One region of the Mesorhizobium sp. WSM4840 genome, then DNA from elsewhere that is predicted to be linked to it. Evidence: predicted binding sites of a transcription regulator. Region 1 holds the regulator's gene; each other region holds the start of a gene.
What was found. Region 1 encodes LexA, which represses DNA repair genes until DNA is damaged. Its sites were predicted from a motif close to TGTTCNNNNTGTGTTCNG; they were not measured.
Positions count from the first base shown of each region.

Region 1 (5,328 bases):
CGGCTCCAACACCCGGGCCTGTCATTCGTTTCCGCCGACAGCTTAGCCATCTTTCACCATCCGGTATCCGCAACAGCGTGGCCTCGGCAGCCGGCCTGGAACTAGACCGCGGCGTCGCCTTTCTGCTGGTGCCGGTTTTTCTGGCATGCGGGGTGATCGTCTATTTTTCGCTTGCCGTCGAACCGGACTTTCCGCAGCCTATTGCCGTCGTGGTCCTCACGGCATTGTGTGCGGCAGTGACACGCTCATGGCGCAAAACGCATCTGTGCTTCATGGCAGCGTTGCTGTGCGCACTCGGGCTACTCGCCGCCAAGGTTGAAACCTGGCGCGTGGGAACGCAGATGCTCGGCTCGGAAATCCAGACCCAGCTCACCGGCCGTGTCGTTAGGCTCGATCAGATGGCGAACGGCCGGATCAGGCTGACCATCGACGTGATGTCGACCGCCCGGCCGACACTGCGTTATGCGCCGGAACGTGTCAGGGTTTCGGCACGCAAAATTCCCGCTGAGATGACCGCAGGCTCGGTGGCAACCGGCTATGTGAGGCTTCTGCCTCCGACTGGCCCGGTTAGGCCGGACAGTTATGACTTCTCCTTCGACAGCTATTTCGCCGGTATCGGTGCCAGTGGCTTTTTCCTCGGCAATCCGAAGATCGTCGTTTCCGAAGATGCACCGTTCGCCGCGCGCATTTCTTCCTCGATCGAAAAGGCGCGTGAAACCATCGCCGACCATATCAGGGACAGCATCGGTGGCGCCGAGGGGGAGATTGCCGCCGCGCTGATCGTCGGCGTGCGTGCCGGCATTCCCGAAGAGATAAACGAATCGATGCGGCGCACCGGCATCTACCACATCATCTCGATTTCCGGCCTGCACATGGCGCTTGTCGCCGGCACCATCATGGGATTGCTGCGCGGCGCCTTTGCGCTGGTTCCCGATTTTTCGTCGCGCCGGCCGGTCAAAAAATATGCGGCTGCTGCCGCACTCGTTTCCATCGCTGCCTATCTGATTTTTTCCGGTATCGTGGTCGCGGCTGAACGCAGCTTTATCATGCTGGCGGTAATGCTTGTCGCCGTGCTGTTCGACCGGGCGGCACTCACCATGCGCAATCTGGCGATTTCGGCCATCGCCGTCATCGTCGTGTCGCCGCACGAGGTGGTCGGCCCAAGCTTCCAGATGTCCTTCGCCGCGACCGCTGCTCTCGTGGGCGCCTATGCCGGCTGGTCCGACTATCGTGCCGACAAGGCCACCGCGCCGCCACAGCGACGGTCAACGATCGCTTTCGTCACGCGAAAACTTGCCGCTGGGACAGGTACCATCGCAATGACCTCCATCATTGCCGGCAGCGCCACCGCACTCTTCGCCATCTGGCACTTCCAGCGCGTCTCGCCGCTCAGCCTGTTCGCCAATCTGGCCGTCATGCCGATCGTCACGGTCGTGATGTTCCTGGCCGTCGTCAGCGCCTTGGCAATGCCGTTCGGCTTCGACGGCCCTTTCCTATACATGATGGGCAAGGGGCTGACGGCCATGATTGCAATATCGGGATGGATCTCCGAGCGGTCGCCGGTCGATGCCGTCGGGCTGATCTCGTTGCAGTCGGTTCTGCTGGTGACGGCCGCCCTGGTCATCGCCACGATGGCAACGACATGGTTGCGGCTTGCGGCACTTCCCTTTGCGCTCGCCGGCCTGCTGACGATTTCCGAGACGCGCACCCCCGACGTGCTGATTTCGGAAGATGCGCATCTGGTGGCGCTGCCGATCGGCGGCGGCGAACTTGCCGTCAACCGGGTGCACTCGAACGAATTCACCACCGACAACTGGAAACATGCGCTGGTTTCAGCGACCATTGTCGAGCCGGAGACATTCGAAAAAGGAGACGTGCGGTTCGACATCGTCGACCCGGCCGACCTGCCGCCGGGAGCGCCCTTCTACTGCACTGCCGGCCTGTGCCTCGCCCGGCACCAGTCCGGCGCGATCATCGCGCTCGCCGACGACCGCAAAACCGCACGGCCAGCCTGTGCCTTTGCGGATTTGATCGTCATCGATGATGCCACAGCCTATTATAATCCCTGCCGCAATCCGCTGGTTCTCGTCGTCACCAAACGGCAGCTCGCTCGCATGGGCAGTGCCGCCGTCTTTTTCGATCCGCTATCTGCGACGACGCGCGCAGAAATCCGTTTTGCCGTCAGACAGCCCTATAGGCCTTGGCATGAGCAGCGGAGATTTTCGCGCGAGGCGAGGGGCCTGCCGCCATACCGCAGGGCCGAGAAACCCAAAAAGCCTGCCGTTCAGTAACGCCGGATCAGTCCGACGAGCTTGCCTTGCACCTTGACCCTGTCCGGCCCGAAGATGCGCGTCTCATAGGCCGGATTGGCGGCTTCCAGTGCGATCGAGGCACCTTTGCGGCGGAACCGCTTCAGCGTCGCTTCCTCGTCGTCGACCAAGGCGACGATGATCTCGCCAGGCTGGGCGGTGTCGGCGTTGCGGATGATGACCGTGTCGCCGTCGAAAATGCCGGCCTCGATCATCGAGTCACCCTTGACCTCCAGCGCGTAGTGCGTGCCGCCGGTGATCATGTCCGGTGGTACCGAAATCGAATGCGTCTGGTGCTGGATGGCGTCGATCGGCACACCGGCAGCGATGCGGCCCATCACCGGTATGGAGATGGTGGCAACGACGTCGTCGTCATTGCCGGCTGCGGGCATGCGCGAAGGCGCCGGCTTGATCTGTCGTCCGAGGCTGCCCTGCCCAAGGCTGCCCTGAATGACGCTTGGCGAGAATTTGCGCGCCGCATTGAGGCCGGGCGCGATCGAATCGGGCAGGCGCAGCACCTCCAGCGCGCGGGCGCGGTTGGGCAGGCGGCGAATGAAACCGCGCTCCTCCAGTGCAGTGATCAGCCGATGGATCCCCGACTTCGAGGCGAGGTCGAGCGCTTCCTTCATCTCGTCGAACGAGGGCGGAATGCCGCTTTCCTTCAGCCGCTCGTGGATGAACATCAGCAGTTCATGTTGTTTGCGTGTCAGCATCGCGACCCCCAACAGAATCAGAAAAACAAACCCAGAACAAACACTATCTGTTCCAGTTGTGTTCCGCAACCGTTTAAAATTTAATGAATGTGTTGACGTTTTGTTCAGCGTAGCATCAGCACGCTGCACGCGGCGCCCGTCGCGGCTGGGGGAGCGAACGGCTCGCGCACGATCAGCCCGTTGGCGTCGGCCAGCATTTTGAGCATCGAGGAATCCTGGATGCCGAACGGGGTCGCCAGCAGCGTGCCGGCTTCTTCGCTAACCACGGCGCGTACATAGTCCTGCCTGAGATCGTTGGCCGGCATGGCGGCGCCGAGCCGCGCCTGACGCATGTCCTGCCGGAAGGCGCGGCCGCCGAGCCGCGCAAGCAGCGGCGTCAGAAAGAGCTGCGTGCAGACCAGGCTCGCCACCGGATTGCCAGGCAGGCCGATGCAGCGGATGTCACCCAGCCGCCCGAACATCAGCGGCTTGCCGGGCCGCATGGCGATTTTCCAGAAATCGAGCGTCATGCCTTCACCGGTCAGCACGTCATGGACCAGGTCATGGTCGCCGACCGAGGCGCCGCCCAGCGTGACGATGACGTCGGCGCCTGCGTCGACCGCTTGTTTCACCAGCGTGGCGATCGCCTCCTTGCGGTCGGGGGCGATGCCGAGATCGAGCGCGCTGGCGCCGACCGAGCGGGCCGCGGCGGCGACGCCATAGGCATTGGACGAGATGATCTGGTCGGGGCCAAGGTCGCTGCCCGGCGGCAGCAATTCGTCGCCGGTGGCGATGATGGCGACCAACGGCCGTTTCACCACGCTGACCTGCGGGTGGTTGGCCGACGCCGCCAGCGACAATGCCGCCGGATCAAGCGGGCGGCCTTTCTCCAGCAGGACGTCGCCCTTCGAGAAATCGAGCCCGAGGCGGCGGATGTTGCGGCCTTCAACCGTCGACGCGGTCACTTCGATGCTGCCGCCGCCGAGGTCGCGGACATTCTCCTGGATGACGATGGTGTCCGCGCCTGCAGGAAGCGGCGCGCCGGTGAAGATGCGCACGGCCTGCGCCGGGCCGACTGTTCCGGCAAAGCCGCGTCCGGCCGGCGCCATGCCGATCACCGAAAGTCTTGCGGGCACGGATGCGACATCCTCGGCCCGCACGGCATAGCCGTCCATGGCGGACGCGTTGAACGGCGGCTGGGTGCGGAGCGCCAGGAGCGGCTCCGCCAGCACGCGGTCGGCGGCGTCCATCAGGGCGACGCTTTCAGCCTGCAAGGGCGCAGCATCCTCAAGCAGGCGCTCGAGCGCCTCGGCGACCGGAAGCAGTGCCATTATTAGCCTGCCCCCTTGGCATCCGCCTTGTAGTCGCCGGATTTGCCGCCGGTCTTTTCCGCCAGCCTGATGCCCGAGATCACCATGGCGCGGTCGACCGCCTTGGCCATGTCATAGATGGTCAGGCAGGCGACCGAGACGGCGGTCAGCGCTTCCATCTCGACGCCGGTCTTACCGGTGACGCGGGCCAGCGCCGTGACCTTCAGGCCTGGCAGCGTCGCGTCCGGTTCGATGTCAATGGATACCTTGGTCAACAGCAGCGGATGGCAGAGCGGGATCAGCTCATGCGTCCTCTTGGCCGCCATGATGCCGGCGATGCGCGCCGTGCCCAGCACGTCGCCCTTCTTGGCATCGCCGTCGAGAATCATCTTCAGCGTTTCGGGCCGCATCGAGACAAGACCTTCGGCGATTGCCGTGCGCGTCGTCTCCGCCTTGTCGCCGACATCGACCATATTGGCTTCGCCTTTCGCGCCAAGATGGGTGAGGGCGGCCGTCATCGTCAGGTCACCTTAGCGCGACGTGCGTCCGTCTGGACGCGCAAAGCACGCTCTAACACTTTGAATCTATGCATCGTGCTCTCCGAAAATCGATTCCGATTTTCGGGCCGATGCAATGGCGGGCGCATTGCCCGTCAAAAGCAGGCGCGTCGCAGTGGCCACGTCCTGTTGCCGCATCAGGCTCTCGCCGACGAGGAACGTACCGATGTCGCTCCGTTGCAGCCTGCGGCAGTCTTCGTGCGAGAAAATACCGCTCTCGCTGACCAGCAGGCGGTCTGCCGGCATCATCGTCGCGAGCCGCTCCGAGGTCTCGATGCTGGTTTCGAACGTCCGGAGATTGCGGTTGTTGATGCCGATCAGCCGCGATGACAGTTTCAGCGCGCGTTCCGTCTCAGCCTCGTCATGCACTTCGACCAGCGCGTCCATGCCGAGTTCGAACGCCGTCGTTTCGAGTTCCCTGGCCACGGCGTCATCGACGCTCGCCATGATGATCAGGATG
Region 1 is NZ_JBVVQD010000005.1:163,148-168,475, reverse strand. It holds gene AC0L3I_RS09820 (ComEC/Rec2 family competence protein) at 1-2,291, shown strand, start outside; gene lexA (transcriptional repressor LexA) at 2,285-3,022, opposite strand; gene AC0L3I_RS09810 (molybdopterin molybdotransferase MoeA) at 3,127-4,332, opposite strand; gene moaC (cyclic pyranopterin monophosphate synthase MoaC) at 4,335-4,829, opposite strand; gene trpC (indole-3-glycerol phosphate synthase TrpC) at 4,896-5,328, opposite strand, start outside.

Region 2 (5,328 bases), on a different contig from region 1:
GCGTGACGTCTTGGGAAATCAAGGGACGCGAACTCGTCAATTGCACCTGCGAATATGGCTGCAACTGTCAATTCAATGCGTTGCCCGACAAAGGCCATTGCCATGCCGTTGCCGGCATTCAGATCGATGAGGGTCATCATGGCGAAACCGCTCTCGATGGCCTGCGGATCGCCGCGATCTTCAAATGGCCTGGCGCGATCCACGAAGGCAATGGCGAAGCCATCGCTTTCGTCGACGAGAATGCAACCGACCGGCAGCGTAACGCGCTGCTGCGCATCATGACCGGCCAGGACACCGACCCGTTCGCGACGATGTTCGCCGTCTACGCCTCAACCGTGACAAAAATGAATGAGCCGGTGTTCACGAAGATCGATCTCGACCTCGATATTGACGGCCGCAGGGGCCGCATCTTCGTCAAGGACTACATCGAAACGGTCGGCGAACCGATCCGCAACAAGGTGACGGGTGCGGACTCGCGCGCGCAGATCGTGTTGCCGAACGGCTTCGAATATGCGGTCGCCGAGATCGGCAGTGCTTCGAGCACAACCAGCGGCCCGGTTCAGGTGACCACGAAGGACAGTTACGGCCAGTTCGCGCGGCTGCATCTCAACAATCACGGGGTGGTGCGAGCCTGACGCCTCGCATGAACGGCGCGTCGCCACTGGAACGCCTGCTCAGACGCGACCGCGTCATCACGATTGCGGGCGTGGTGGCGCTGTGCCTGCTGGCCTGGCTTTACATCGTCGCCGGTGCAGGGCTCGGCATGAATGCGTGGGAGATGTCGAGGCTCGCGCTGTTCCCCCACCAGCAAACTGCCGGCGTGACCTCCGATATGCCCGGCATGGATATGTCTGGCATGAATATGTCTGGCATGGACATGCCCGGCATGGACATGAGCGCGATGGCCGCAGCGACGGAACCGCGGGTCTGGGGGGCCGCGAACTGGGCGCTGATGATCGCCATGTGGTGGGTCATGATGATCGCCATGATGTCGCCGAGCGCGGCGCCGACCATCCTGCTCTATGCGAGCGTGCATCGCCGTGCGCTCGCACAGGGCCAGATCCAGGACAAGCTCGCGCCCACCGGCGTATTTATGGCAGGCTACCTCCTGGTCTGGCTGGGGTTCTCCGTTGCGGCGACCGCGTTGCATCGGCTGCTCGAACGCGAAGCCTTCGCTTCCGCGACGCTGATGAGCTCACAAAGCCGCTGGCTTTCAGCCATCGTCCTGATCGCCGCGGGCCTCTATCAGCTCTCGCCGCTCAAGAACGCCTGCCTGTCGCATTGCCGGGCACCGACGGCGTTCCTTGCCCGACACTGGCGTCCCCACGCACTCGGCGCGCTGCGTTTGGGCGCACTGCACGGGGCGTTTTGTGTCGGATGCTGCTGGATGCTGATGGCGTTGTTGTTCGTGGGGGGCATCATGAACCTGGTGTGGGTTGCCGGGCTCGCCATTCTGGTGCTGGTAGAAAAGGCGTTTCCTGCCGGCCAGCGGGTTGGCCGGGCGGCCGGCATCGTCCTGATCGCCTGGGGCGGCGCAACGCTTTTGGTCTGACGACCAGAAGACGCAGAAAATTTGCGAGCGGGTGCTGCCCTATCCGGTTGATGCCAAAAACCGGTGCACAACGAACTGGATCCAAGAACGTCATTCCGGCGATTTGCGACCAAGAGTAATCGCGGCTCACAATTCCTTTTCGGCCAGTTCGCGAAACGCGTCGGGGACCGAGCGCGACTGCCCAAGCGCGACCGAGGCATAGCCGACCGCCTCCCAGCCGAAGCGGTCGCGGATCTTGTCGATGGCGCGGTCGGCGGTCCAGCGCGCCGCGCCCTTCCTGGTGCCGGGGCGGCGGCGGTCGTCGTCGAGGCCGAGCGGCAGTTCCAGCTGCAGGGCCGGTTGCTTTTCCAGATGCGAGACGGCGATCGCCAGCAGCGAGATGGTCTTCTCGTGCGGATGATCGGCAAGCACCTTGCGCACCAGCGCCTCGGCGATCTCGGCCAGCATCGCGGTTGCCGAAATCGGCTGGTCGAGCGTGATCGAGCGCGTCACCGAGCGCAGATCGGCAAAGCGAACGCGAACCGTCACGGTGCGGCCGGGTCGTGATTTCGCCCGCAGCCTGGTGGCGACCCTGTCGGCCAGATGCAGCAGCGCCGGCACGAAGATTTTTGCCTCGGCCGGCTTCCTGCCGAGCGCCGATTGTGCGCCGGCCGATCGCGCACGGCGCTGCGTCTCGAGCTTGCGCGGATCGCGGTTCCAGGCCAGCGCGTTGAGTTTTTCGCCCGCCGCCGGCCCGAGCAGGCGCTCCAGCGACCAGCCAGGCGTTTTCGCCAGCTCGCCGATGGTGTTGACGCCGATGCCGGCCAGCCGCTCCCTGGTCACCGGGCCGACGCCCCACATCAGCTCGACCGGCAGATCGTGGAGGAACTCCAGCTCATGGCGCGGATCGACCACCACCAGCCCGTCGGGTTTGGCCACTTGCGAGGCGATCTTGGCCAGGTGCTTGGTACGCGCCACGCCGACCGAGATCGGCAGGCCGAGCTCCGCCCGCACGCGGCGGCGGATGGTTGCGGCGATCTCGGCCGGCGGACCGAACAGATGGGTGCAGCCGGCGACGTCGGCGAACGCCTCGTCGATGGAGATCCGCTCGACCATCGGCGTGAAATCGCCAAGCACTTTGATGGCCGCGTCGCCGAGCCGCTGATAATCCTTGAAATGGCCGCCGACGAAAATCAGCCCGGGGCAGAGTTCCCGGGCGCGCCGCCCCGGCATGCCGCCACGCACGCCAAAGGCCTTGGCCTCGTAGGAAGCGGCCAGCACCACACCGCCGCCGACGGCGATCGGCTTGCCGCGCAGGGCCGGGTCGAGCAACTGTTCGACCGAGGCATAGAAGGCATCCAGATCCGCGTGGAGGATGTTGGCTTCCATCGGGCCCGTTCGCCCGCGGCGGTGCGAACGCCGCACTGTCTTGAGGTGGTTTTGTATGGAACGTAAAGAGAACATTGTGGGTGGATTGTCAAGGAGCGTGGGGGGTAATCGCTTCAGGTTGCGCTGCCCCTCATCGCCCTGCCGGGCACTTCTCCCCGTATAGGGACGGGGAGAAGGACAGCCTTCGCAAAGGGTTTCGCCAATCTCCAGCGTTGCAGAAAAGGGTGCCGGGGTTGCGGACAGCCCCCTTTGCCCCGTCACTATACGGGGAGAAGGTGCCGGCAGGCGGATGAGGGGCAGCGCCGACTTCGGCAATCAGCCGATCGAGCGCTACAGCGCCATCTTATAGCCGAGATGGCTGGCGGTGAAACCGAGGCCCTCGTAGAAAGCGTGCGCCTTCCGTCGGCTCTTGTCGGTCGTGAGCCGAACGAAGCTGCAGTTGCGTGCACGGCATTCTTCAACCGCCCATTCGATCATCTGCTTGCCGACGCCGCGAGACCGCCATTGCCGGGCGACGCGAACACCTTCGATCTGGCCACGCCAGGCGCCTTTCCTCGAAATGCCCGGGATGAAGCTGAGCTGCAGGGTTCCGACCACTTGTCCGGCTTCGACGGCCACCGCTAGCAGCTGGTTGGGATCGGCTTCGATTGCTCGGAACGCATCGAGGTAGGACGGCGCGAGCGGCGTCGACGGGTCCTCCCGACCAGCACCGAGCGCATCGTCGGCAAGCAGTGCGACAATCGCCGGCAGATCGTGCGCTTGCGCGCGACGGAATTTGATCTCGCTCATCGAGTGGACATACGGTGTGGATTTGGTGACGGCAAGTGCGGTCCAGCTATGCGCGACAGGCGCGTCGCGGTGCGGGCGACCGGCGCCAGGCATTCGCGGCTGATGGCGTCTGCGACCTCCAGCTTACGCCGCCTGCCGTGCCCAGAGGCGGTGGCCGTAGCGGCGGAAGAAGCGCGCCAGGAGCCGCTGCTGCCTGGCGCGGGCGAGATCGGCGCCGCGCCTTTCCTGGCGCCAGCGCGGCATGTTGCGGAACAGCGCAATGAAGCGGGCGGCGTCCTCGAGCGCCTCCTCGGCCGACTGCGCCGGGCGGATCGCCGCCAGGAACTGCGCCTCGCCATGCTTCAGCCGGTCGACGATCGCTTTGCGCTGGTCATGGCCCAGACGGCCCTTGCCTATGCCGTCGTGGCGGATGGCGGCGAAGGACGCCAGCATGGCCGGGCTGTCGCCAGTATAGCCGCAATCGCGGGCGAACTGGGCGGAGAGAGCGTCCATCTTCGTCTCCTTGTTGGCGGCCGCGACGGATGCCCGGTCCTGCCGCCTATCCGATAGTCCGCGGCGGCGTTATCCGTCGATACAGATATATAAGCATAACTCAAAAATAGACGCAAGTTAAACTTTTGCACGGTGTGAGCGGAACTGACTCGACTCTTCGGGAAAAACCCCTAATGATGTGAACAAAACAGGAACTGAGGCACTAGGGACGATGGCATTGCCGGGCAAGGAAGCGACGATCGCCGAGGTCGTCTCGATCGCGGTCGAGTGTATCGATTGCGGCCGCAACAGATGGTGGAAGCCGGCGGAGCTGAAGCGCTTCGGGGTGACCGCGCAGACGCCGCTGGCGGCGCTTTCGGGGCGCCTTCGCTGCTCGGCCTGCCGCGCCGACGGGCTGCCGGGCGCGGCGATCTCGATCCAGGCGGCGTTCATCGACGAGCAGCAGCAGCGCCGCGCCGAAGCGCGAATGCTTGGCGAGCGCGAGATTCCGCTGGAGAGATCCAGGCGGGCTTGATGGCGGAGACGCCCTCTCCCCGCAGGGCAGGGCTATCGCAGGTGGAAAGCCGAGGCTTTCGCTCTATGATGTACCCCCACCCCTAACCCCTCCCCACAAGGGGGAGGGAGACTTCCGTTGGCGCTGACCTCGGCAAATTGCCTGCCTTTCGGCGCCAAGGGGAAGTAAAGGCGCGCGGCAGCGTTCCCTCCCCCTTGTGGGGAGGGTTAGGGGGGTCCATCTTCGCAAGAATCCAAATGCGATTGCCCTGCCCCACAGGGGGAGAAGGGAGCGCGCTCCGCCGCCGCCCTAGTACCCCAGCAGTTCCTTGAGCGGGATGACGCGCCAGACGTGCTGGATTGCGTAGCGGTTGAAGGTCAGCGTCTTCGGCGGATTGTACTGCTCGACGACCAGCTCGGCGGCGGTGCGCTTAACCAGTTTTTTGATGAAAGCCTTGCCGTTGCGCTCGTGTTCCTCGGGGAACATCTCGATCACCACGTGGTCGCCGGGCACGGCGTCGCGGCCGCCGCAATAGAGCATCTCGCCGGGCTCGTAGCGCGGCACCATCGAGTCGGAGAGCACATGCAGCGCGAACACCTTGCGCAAATGGGCGATGCCGGGCGGACGCTGGACA
Region 2 is NZ_JBVVQD010000013.1:156,510-161,837, reverse strand. It holds gene AC0L3I_RS18970 (DUF1326 domain-containing protein) at 3-635, shown strand; gene AC0L3I_RS18965 (DUF2182 domain-containing protein) at 644-1,552, shown strand; gene dinB (DNA polymerase IV) at 1,679-2,920, opposite strand; gene AC0L3I_RS18955 (GNAT family N-acetyltransferase) at 3,251-3,709, opposite strand; gene AC0L3I_RS18950 (hypothetical protein) at 3,833-4,201, opposite strand; gene AC0L3I_RS18945 (hypothetical protein) at 4,413-4,715, shown strand; gene AC0L3I_RS18940 (XRE family transcriptional regulator) at 5,004-5,328, opposite strand, start outside.
Region 2: a site for LexA is predicted at 2,977-2,994, ahead of dinB (DNA polymerase IV). Genes of this name have one in related genera too.

Region 3 (5,328 bases), on a different contig from region 1:
TTCCGGCCTCATCGACCAGCCAGACCCTGAGACGGGTCGTGCCCCAGTCGACGGCGGCCACAGAAGGCACGTTGCTCGCTGAGTTCACAGGAAGCCCCCATCGACGATCAGCATCTGTGCGGTCAGCATCCGCGAAGCGTCCGACGCCAGGAACAGCACCGTGCCGACAATGTCTTCCGGCTGCATCACCTGCTTGATGCATTGCTTGGCAATATGGGCGGCGAGCGCCTGTTCGGTGACCCAGAGCTGCTTCTGCCGCTTGGTGATCACCCAGCCCGGTGCGATCGCATTGACGCGAATGCCGTCGGCGCCGAGCTTGCCGGCAAGCCCCTTGGTCAGGCCGACGATGCCGGCCTTGGCGGCGGTATAGGCCGGCATGTCGGGGTGGTTGATCAGAAACGACGTCGACGTGAAGTTGATGATCGAGCCGCCGCCGGCGCGCTTCATGCCCGGCGCTACCGCCTGGGCGGTGAAGAAATGCGGACGCAGGTTGACCGCCTGGTTGTTGTCCCAGAACTCCACCGTGACGTCTTCCACCGCGTGGCGATCGTCAAGGGCTGCATTGTTGACCAGCACGGTGACGTCGCCATGGGCTTCGGCCGCCTTGGCGGCTGAAGCCCGCAGCGCCTCGATGTCGCGTATGTCCGTCTTGAGATAGAGAGGCCGTCGGCCGAGATCCTTCTCGATGCGGTCGGCCAGCGCCAGGCTCGGGCCGTCGGCGATGTCGATGAAGGCGACCTTTGCCCCCTGGCGTGCAAAACCCTCGGTCAGCGCCGCACCGATGCCGGAACCGCCGCCGGTGATCAGCACCGAAGCACCTTCAAGGTCGGCAAAGCGTGCCGATGGCATCATTTTTTTCTCCCTGCGCATGACCCCGAAAATCGGTTTCGATTTTCGGAAAGGATCGTGCGCAAAAGTGCTACAGCGTCCTTTGCGCGTCCAAAAAGGACGCGCGGCGCAGTAGGCTCAGTCGGCGCGCATCCTAGCCAGCCCGGTCGGGGGAGCAAGGGAGAAAAACCGATTCCCCAGGCTTATGTCAGACAAAAAGGCGATCACGCCCACTACGCGTCCTCGCAGCGGCGGCCAACCCCACGAAGGCATCGAGCGCACGCACAGCCTCGCTTTGTCTGCAACTGACCGACTGACGTCCAGCTTGCAGCAGGCAATCCTCAAAATCTCGCGATTGGCAGATGACCGGGGAGGTTGTAAGGGCAAGCACAGCTGCCCATCCGATCCGCCGGAGATCCGCCATGCCTTTGAAAATCGCCATCCAGATGGACCACATCTCCACCGTCTCGATTGCCGGCGACACGTCTTTCGCGCTTTCGCTGGAAGCGCAGCGGCGCGGCCACCAGCTGTTCCATTATACGCCCGACCGCCTATTGCTGCGCGGCGGCAAGGTGTTTGCCCGCATCGAGGAAATGCAAGTCCGCGATGAGAAGGGCAATCACTATTCACTCAGCGAAGAAGTCCGCACCGACCTGTCGGAGATGGACGTCATCCTGCTCAGGCAGGATCCGCCGTTCGACATGAACTACATCACCTCCACGCATATCCTTGAGCGCATCCATCCCCGGACGCTGGTGGTCAACGACCCGGCCTGGGTGCGCAACAGCCCGGAAAAGATCTTCGTCACCGAATTTCCCGACCTGATGCCGGAAACGCTGATCACCAAGGACCCGCTGGAGGTCGCCGCCTTCCGCAAGGAGTTCGGCGACATCATCGTCAAGCCGCTCTACGGCAATGGCGGCGCCGGCATCTTCCACCTGCACGAGGCCGACCGCAACCTTGCCTCGCTGCTCGAGATGTTCGGGCAGTTGTTCCGCGAGCCTTACATCGTGCAGCGCTATCTGAAGGAGGTGCGCGCCGGCGACAAGCGCATCATCCTGATCGACGGTGAGCCGGTCGGCGCCATCAACCGGGTGCCGGCCGAGACTGATTCACGCTCCAACATGCATGTCGGCGGCCGCGCCGAAAAAACCGAATTGACGGAGCGCGAACGCGAGATCTGCGCCCGCATCGGCCCGTCGCTGAAGGAGCGCGGCTTTATCCTCGTCGGCATCGACGTGATCGGCGACTACATGACCGAGATCAACGTGACGTCGCCGACCGGCGTGCGCGAGGTGCAGCGTTTTGGTGGCGCCGATATTGCGAGCCTGTTCTGGGATGCGGTCGAGGACAAACGCAAGTAAGCGCACGCTTTGCGGAACAGTGTTTTTCCGACCCGTTAGCGCCGCGACGCCATCAGATTGTAGCGTCCAGTTGTTCCCGTAATGTTCTTGCCTTCGTGTGAAATCTGTGGTTGTTTCTGGTAAACGCCGTTCGCGGCATGATCGCATGGGCTTCGGGCGAGCCCATGTCCGGGGACAAAAAATGGTGGCAAGGGTTCGCACGGTCGCTTTCCAAGGCATTGAGGCCGTGCCGGTCGACGTGCAGGTGATGATCGCGCCGGGCAAGGTCAACATGCACATCGTCGGCCTCGGCGACAAGGCGGTGGCCGAAAGCCGCGAGCGGGTTCAGGCAGCGCTGCATGCGTCGGGCCTGTCGATGCCGTCCAAGAAGGTCACGGTTAACCTGGCGCCGGCTGACCTGCCCAAGGAAGGCAGCCATTACGATTTGCCGATCGCGCTCGGTCTGATGGCGGCATTGGGCGCCATTCCAGGCGACATGCTGTCCGGCTATGTCGTGCTTGGCGAGCTGTCGCTCGACGGCACCATCGCCGCGGTGGCCGGCGCGCTGCCGGCGGCGATCGGCGCCAATGCCGAAGGCAAGGGCCTGATCTGTCCTTTCGCCTGCGGCCCGGAAGCGGCGTGGGCCGGCAAGGATTTCGACATCCTGGCGCCACGCAGCCTGATCGCCATCGCCAATCATTTTCGCGGCACGCAGGTGCTGTCGCGGCCAGAAGCCGGCATCCATACCTCGGCGCGCGACCTGCCGGATCTCGCCGACATCAAGGGCCAGGAGACCGCCAAGCGAGCACTGGAAGTGGCGGCAGCCGGCGGCCACAATCTGCTGATGGTCGGACCGCCGGGATCGGGAAAATCGATGCTGGCGCAGCGGCTGCCGTCGATCCTGCCGCCGCTGGCGCCGAGGGAATTGCTCGAAGTCTCGATGATCGCATCAGTGGCAGGCGAACTCGGCGAGGGAAAACTGACCGACCGGCGGCCGTTCCGAGCGCCGCACCATTCGGCCTCGATGGCGGCGATGGTCGGCGGCGGCCTGCGCGTGCGGCCGGGCGAGGCCTCGCTTGCCCATCACGGCGTGCTGTTCCTCGACGAGTTTCCCGAATTCTCGCCGCAGGCGCTCGATGCGCTGCGCCAGCCGCTGGAGACCGGCGATTGCATGATCGCCCGCGCCAACCATCGCGTCACCTATCCGGCGCGCATCCAGCTGGTCGCGGCGATGAATCCGTGCCGCTGCGGCATGGCCGGCGAGCCGGGCTATCGCTGCCTGCGCGGCGACCGTTGCCGCACCGACTACCAGGCGCGCATTTCCGGCCCGCTGCTCGACCGCATCGATCTCCGGATCGAGGTGCCGGCGGTCTCGGCCAGCGATCTGATCCGGCCGGACCGGGCGGAGAAAAGTGCCGCGGTGGCATTGCGCGTGGCACGCGCCCGGACGATCCAGCGCGAGCGTTTCGAACGGCTCGGCGCGACCTCCGCCACCACCAACGCGCATTGCTCGCCCTCGGTCATTGAGGAGATCGCGATGCCGGATGCATCAGGCCTGTCGCTGCTCAGGGACGCCAGCGAAAAACTCGGCTTTTCCGCACGGGCCTATCATCGGGTGCTGAAAGTGGCGCGGACGCTGGCCGATCTCGAGGCGAGCGAGACGGTCGGCCGCATCCATCTGGCCGAGGCGATTTCCTACCGCATGAGCTCGGAGCGGATGGCGCAGGCGGCGTGACGTTTCCCTCCCCTTGAGGGGTGGGGGACGCCGAGCCTACCTCACCCGCCTCCTTAAAGGTTGAACCTTCGGGTCAGGCCGATGCACGTGCCTTCAGCTCCAGCCGCCGCGCGTGCAGTACTGGTTCGGTGTAGCCGTTGGGCTGGGTGCGGCCTTTGAAAACCAAGTCGCAGGCAGCGAGGAAGGCGATCGATTTGTCGAAGTCCGGCGCCATCGGCTGGTAGAGCGGATCGCCTGCGTTCTGGCGGTCGACGACGCCAGCCATGCGCTTCATCGTCTCCATCACCTGGTCCGAGGTGCAGACGCCATGATGCAGCCAGTTGGCGATGTGCTGCGAGGAGATGCGCAGCGTGGCGCGGTCCTCCATCAGGCCGATGTCATTGATGTCAGGCACTTTCGAGCAGCCGACGCCCTGGTCGATCCAGCGCACGACATAGCCCAGAATGCCCTGCGCGTTGTTGTCGAGCTCCTTCTGGATGTCTGCCTGAGACCAGTTCGGCCGCACCGCTACCGGCACCGACAATATGTCGTCGAGCTTTGCCTTGGGCCGGCTTTTCAGCGCCGCCTGCACGGCCTGAACGTCGACCTTGTGGTAGTGGGTGGCGTGCAGCGTTGCCGCCGTCGGCGACGGCACCCAGGCGGTGTTGGCGCCGGCCTTGGGATGGGCGATCTTCTCGGCCAACATTGCCGCCATTAGGTCGGGCATCGCCCACATGCCCTTGCCGATCTGGGCATGGCCGGCCAGCCCGCATTCCAGCCCGGTGTCGACGTTCCAGGCCTCATAGGCGGCAATCCAGGCGGCCTGCTTCATGTCGCCCTTGCGGATCATCGGGCCGGCTTCCATCGAGGTGTGGATCTCGTCGCCGGTGCGGTCGAGGAAACCGGTGTTGATGAAGACGACGCGGTCTTTGGCGGCGCGGATCGCCTCCTTGAGGTTCACGGTGGTGCGCCGCTCCTCGTCCATGATGCCCATCTTGATGGTATTTTCGGCCATGCCGAGCAGCGCCTCGACGCGGTCGAATATCTCGACGGCGAAAGCGACTTCCTCCGGCCCGTGCATCTTGGGTTTTACGACATACATCGAGCCGGCGCGTGAATTGGCGCGGCGCCCGATCGGCCCAACATCGTGCAGCGCGATCAACGCCGTCATCGCCGCATCCATGATGCCTTCCGGCACCTCGTTGCCGTCGCGGTCCGTTATCGCCGGATTGGTCATGAGGTGACCGACATTCCTGACCAGCATCAGCGAGCGGCCGGGCAGGCTCAGAGCGCCGCCATCAGGCGCGGTATACGACCGGTCGGAATTGAGTTTTCGCGTAAAGGTCTTGCCGCCCTTCGTGATCTCCTCGGCAAGGTCGCCCTTCATCAGGCCGAGCCAGTTGCGGTAGACCACGACCTTGTCCTGCGCATCCACCGCCGCGA
Region 3 is NZ_JBVVQD010000032.1:65,266-70,593, forward strand. It holds gene AC0L3I_RS30250 (2-dehydro-3-deoxygalactonokinase) at 1-88, opposite strand, end outside; gene AC0L3I_RS30255 (SDR family NAD(P)-dependent oxidoreductase) at 85-852, opposite strand; gene gshB (glutathione synthase) at 1,251-2,192, shown strand; gene AC0L3I_RS30265 (YifB family Mg chelatase-like AAA ATPase) at 2,374-3,906, shown strand; gene AC0L3I_RS30270 (malate synthase G) at 3,980-5,328, opposite strand, start outside.
Region 3: a site for LexA is predicted at 2,264-2,281, ahead of AC0L3I_RS30265 (YifB family Mg chelatase-like AAA ATPase). Genes of this name have one in related genera too.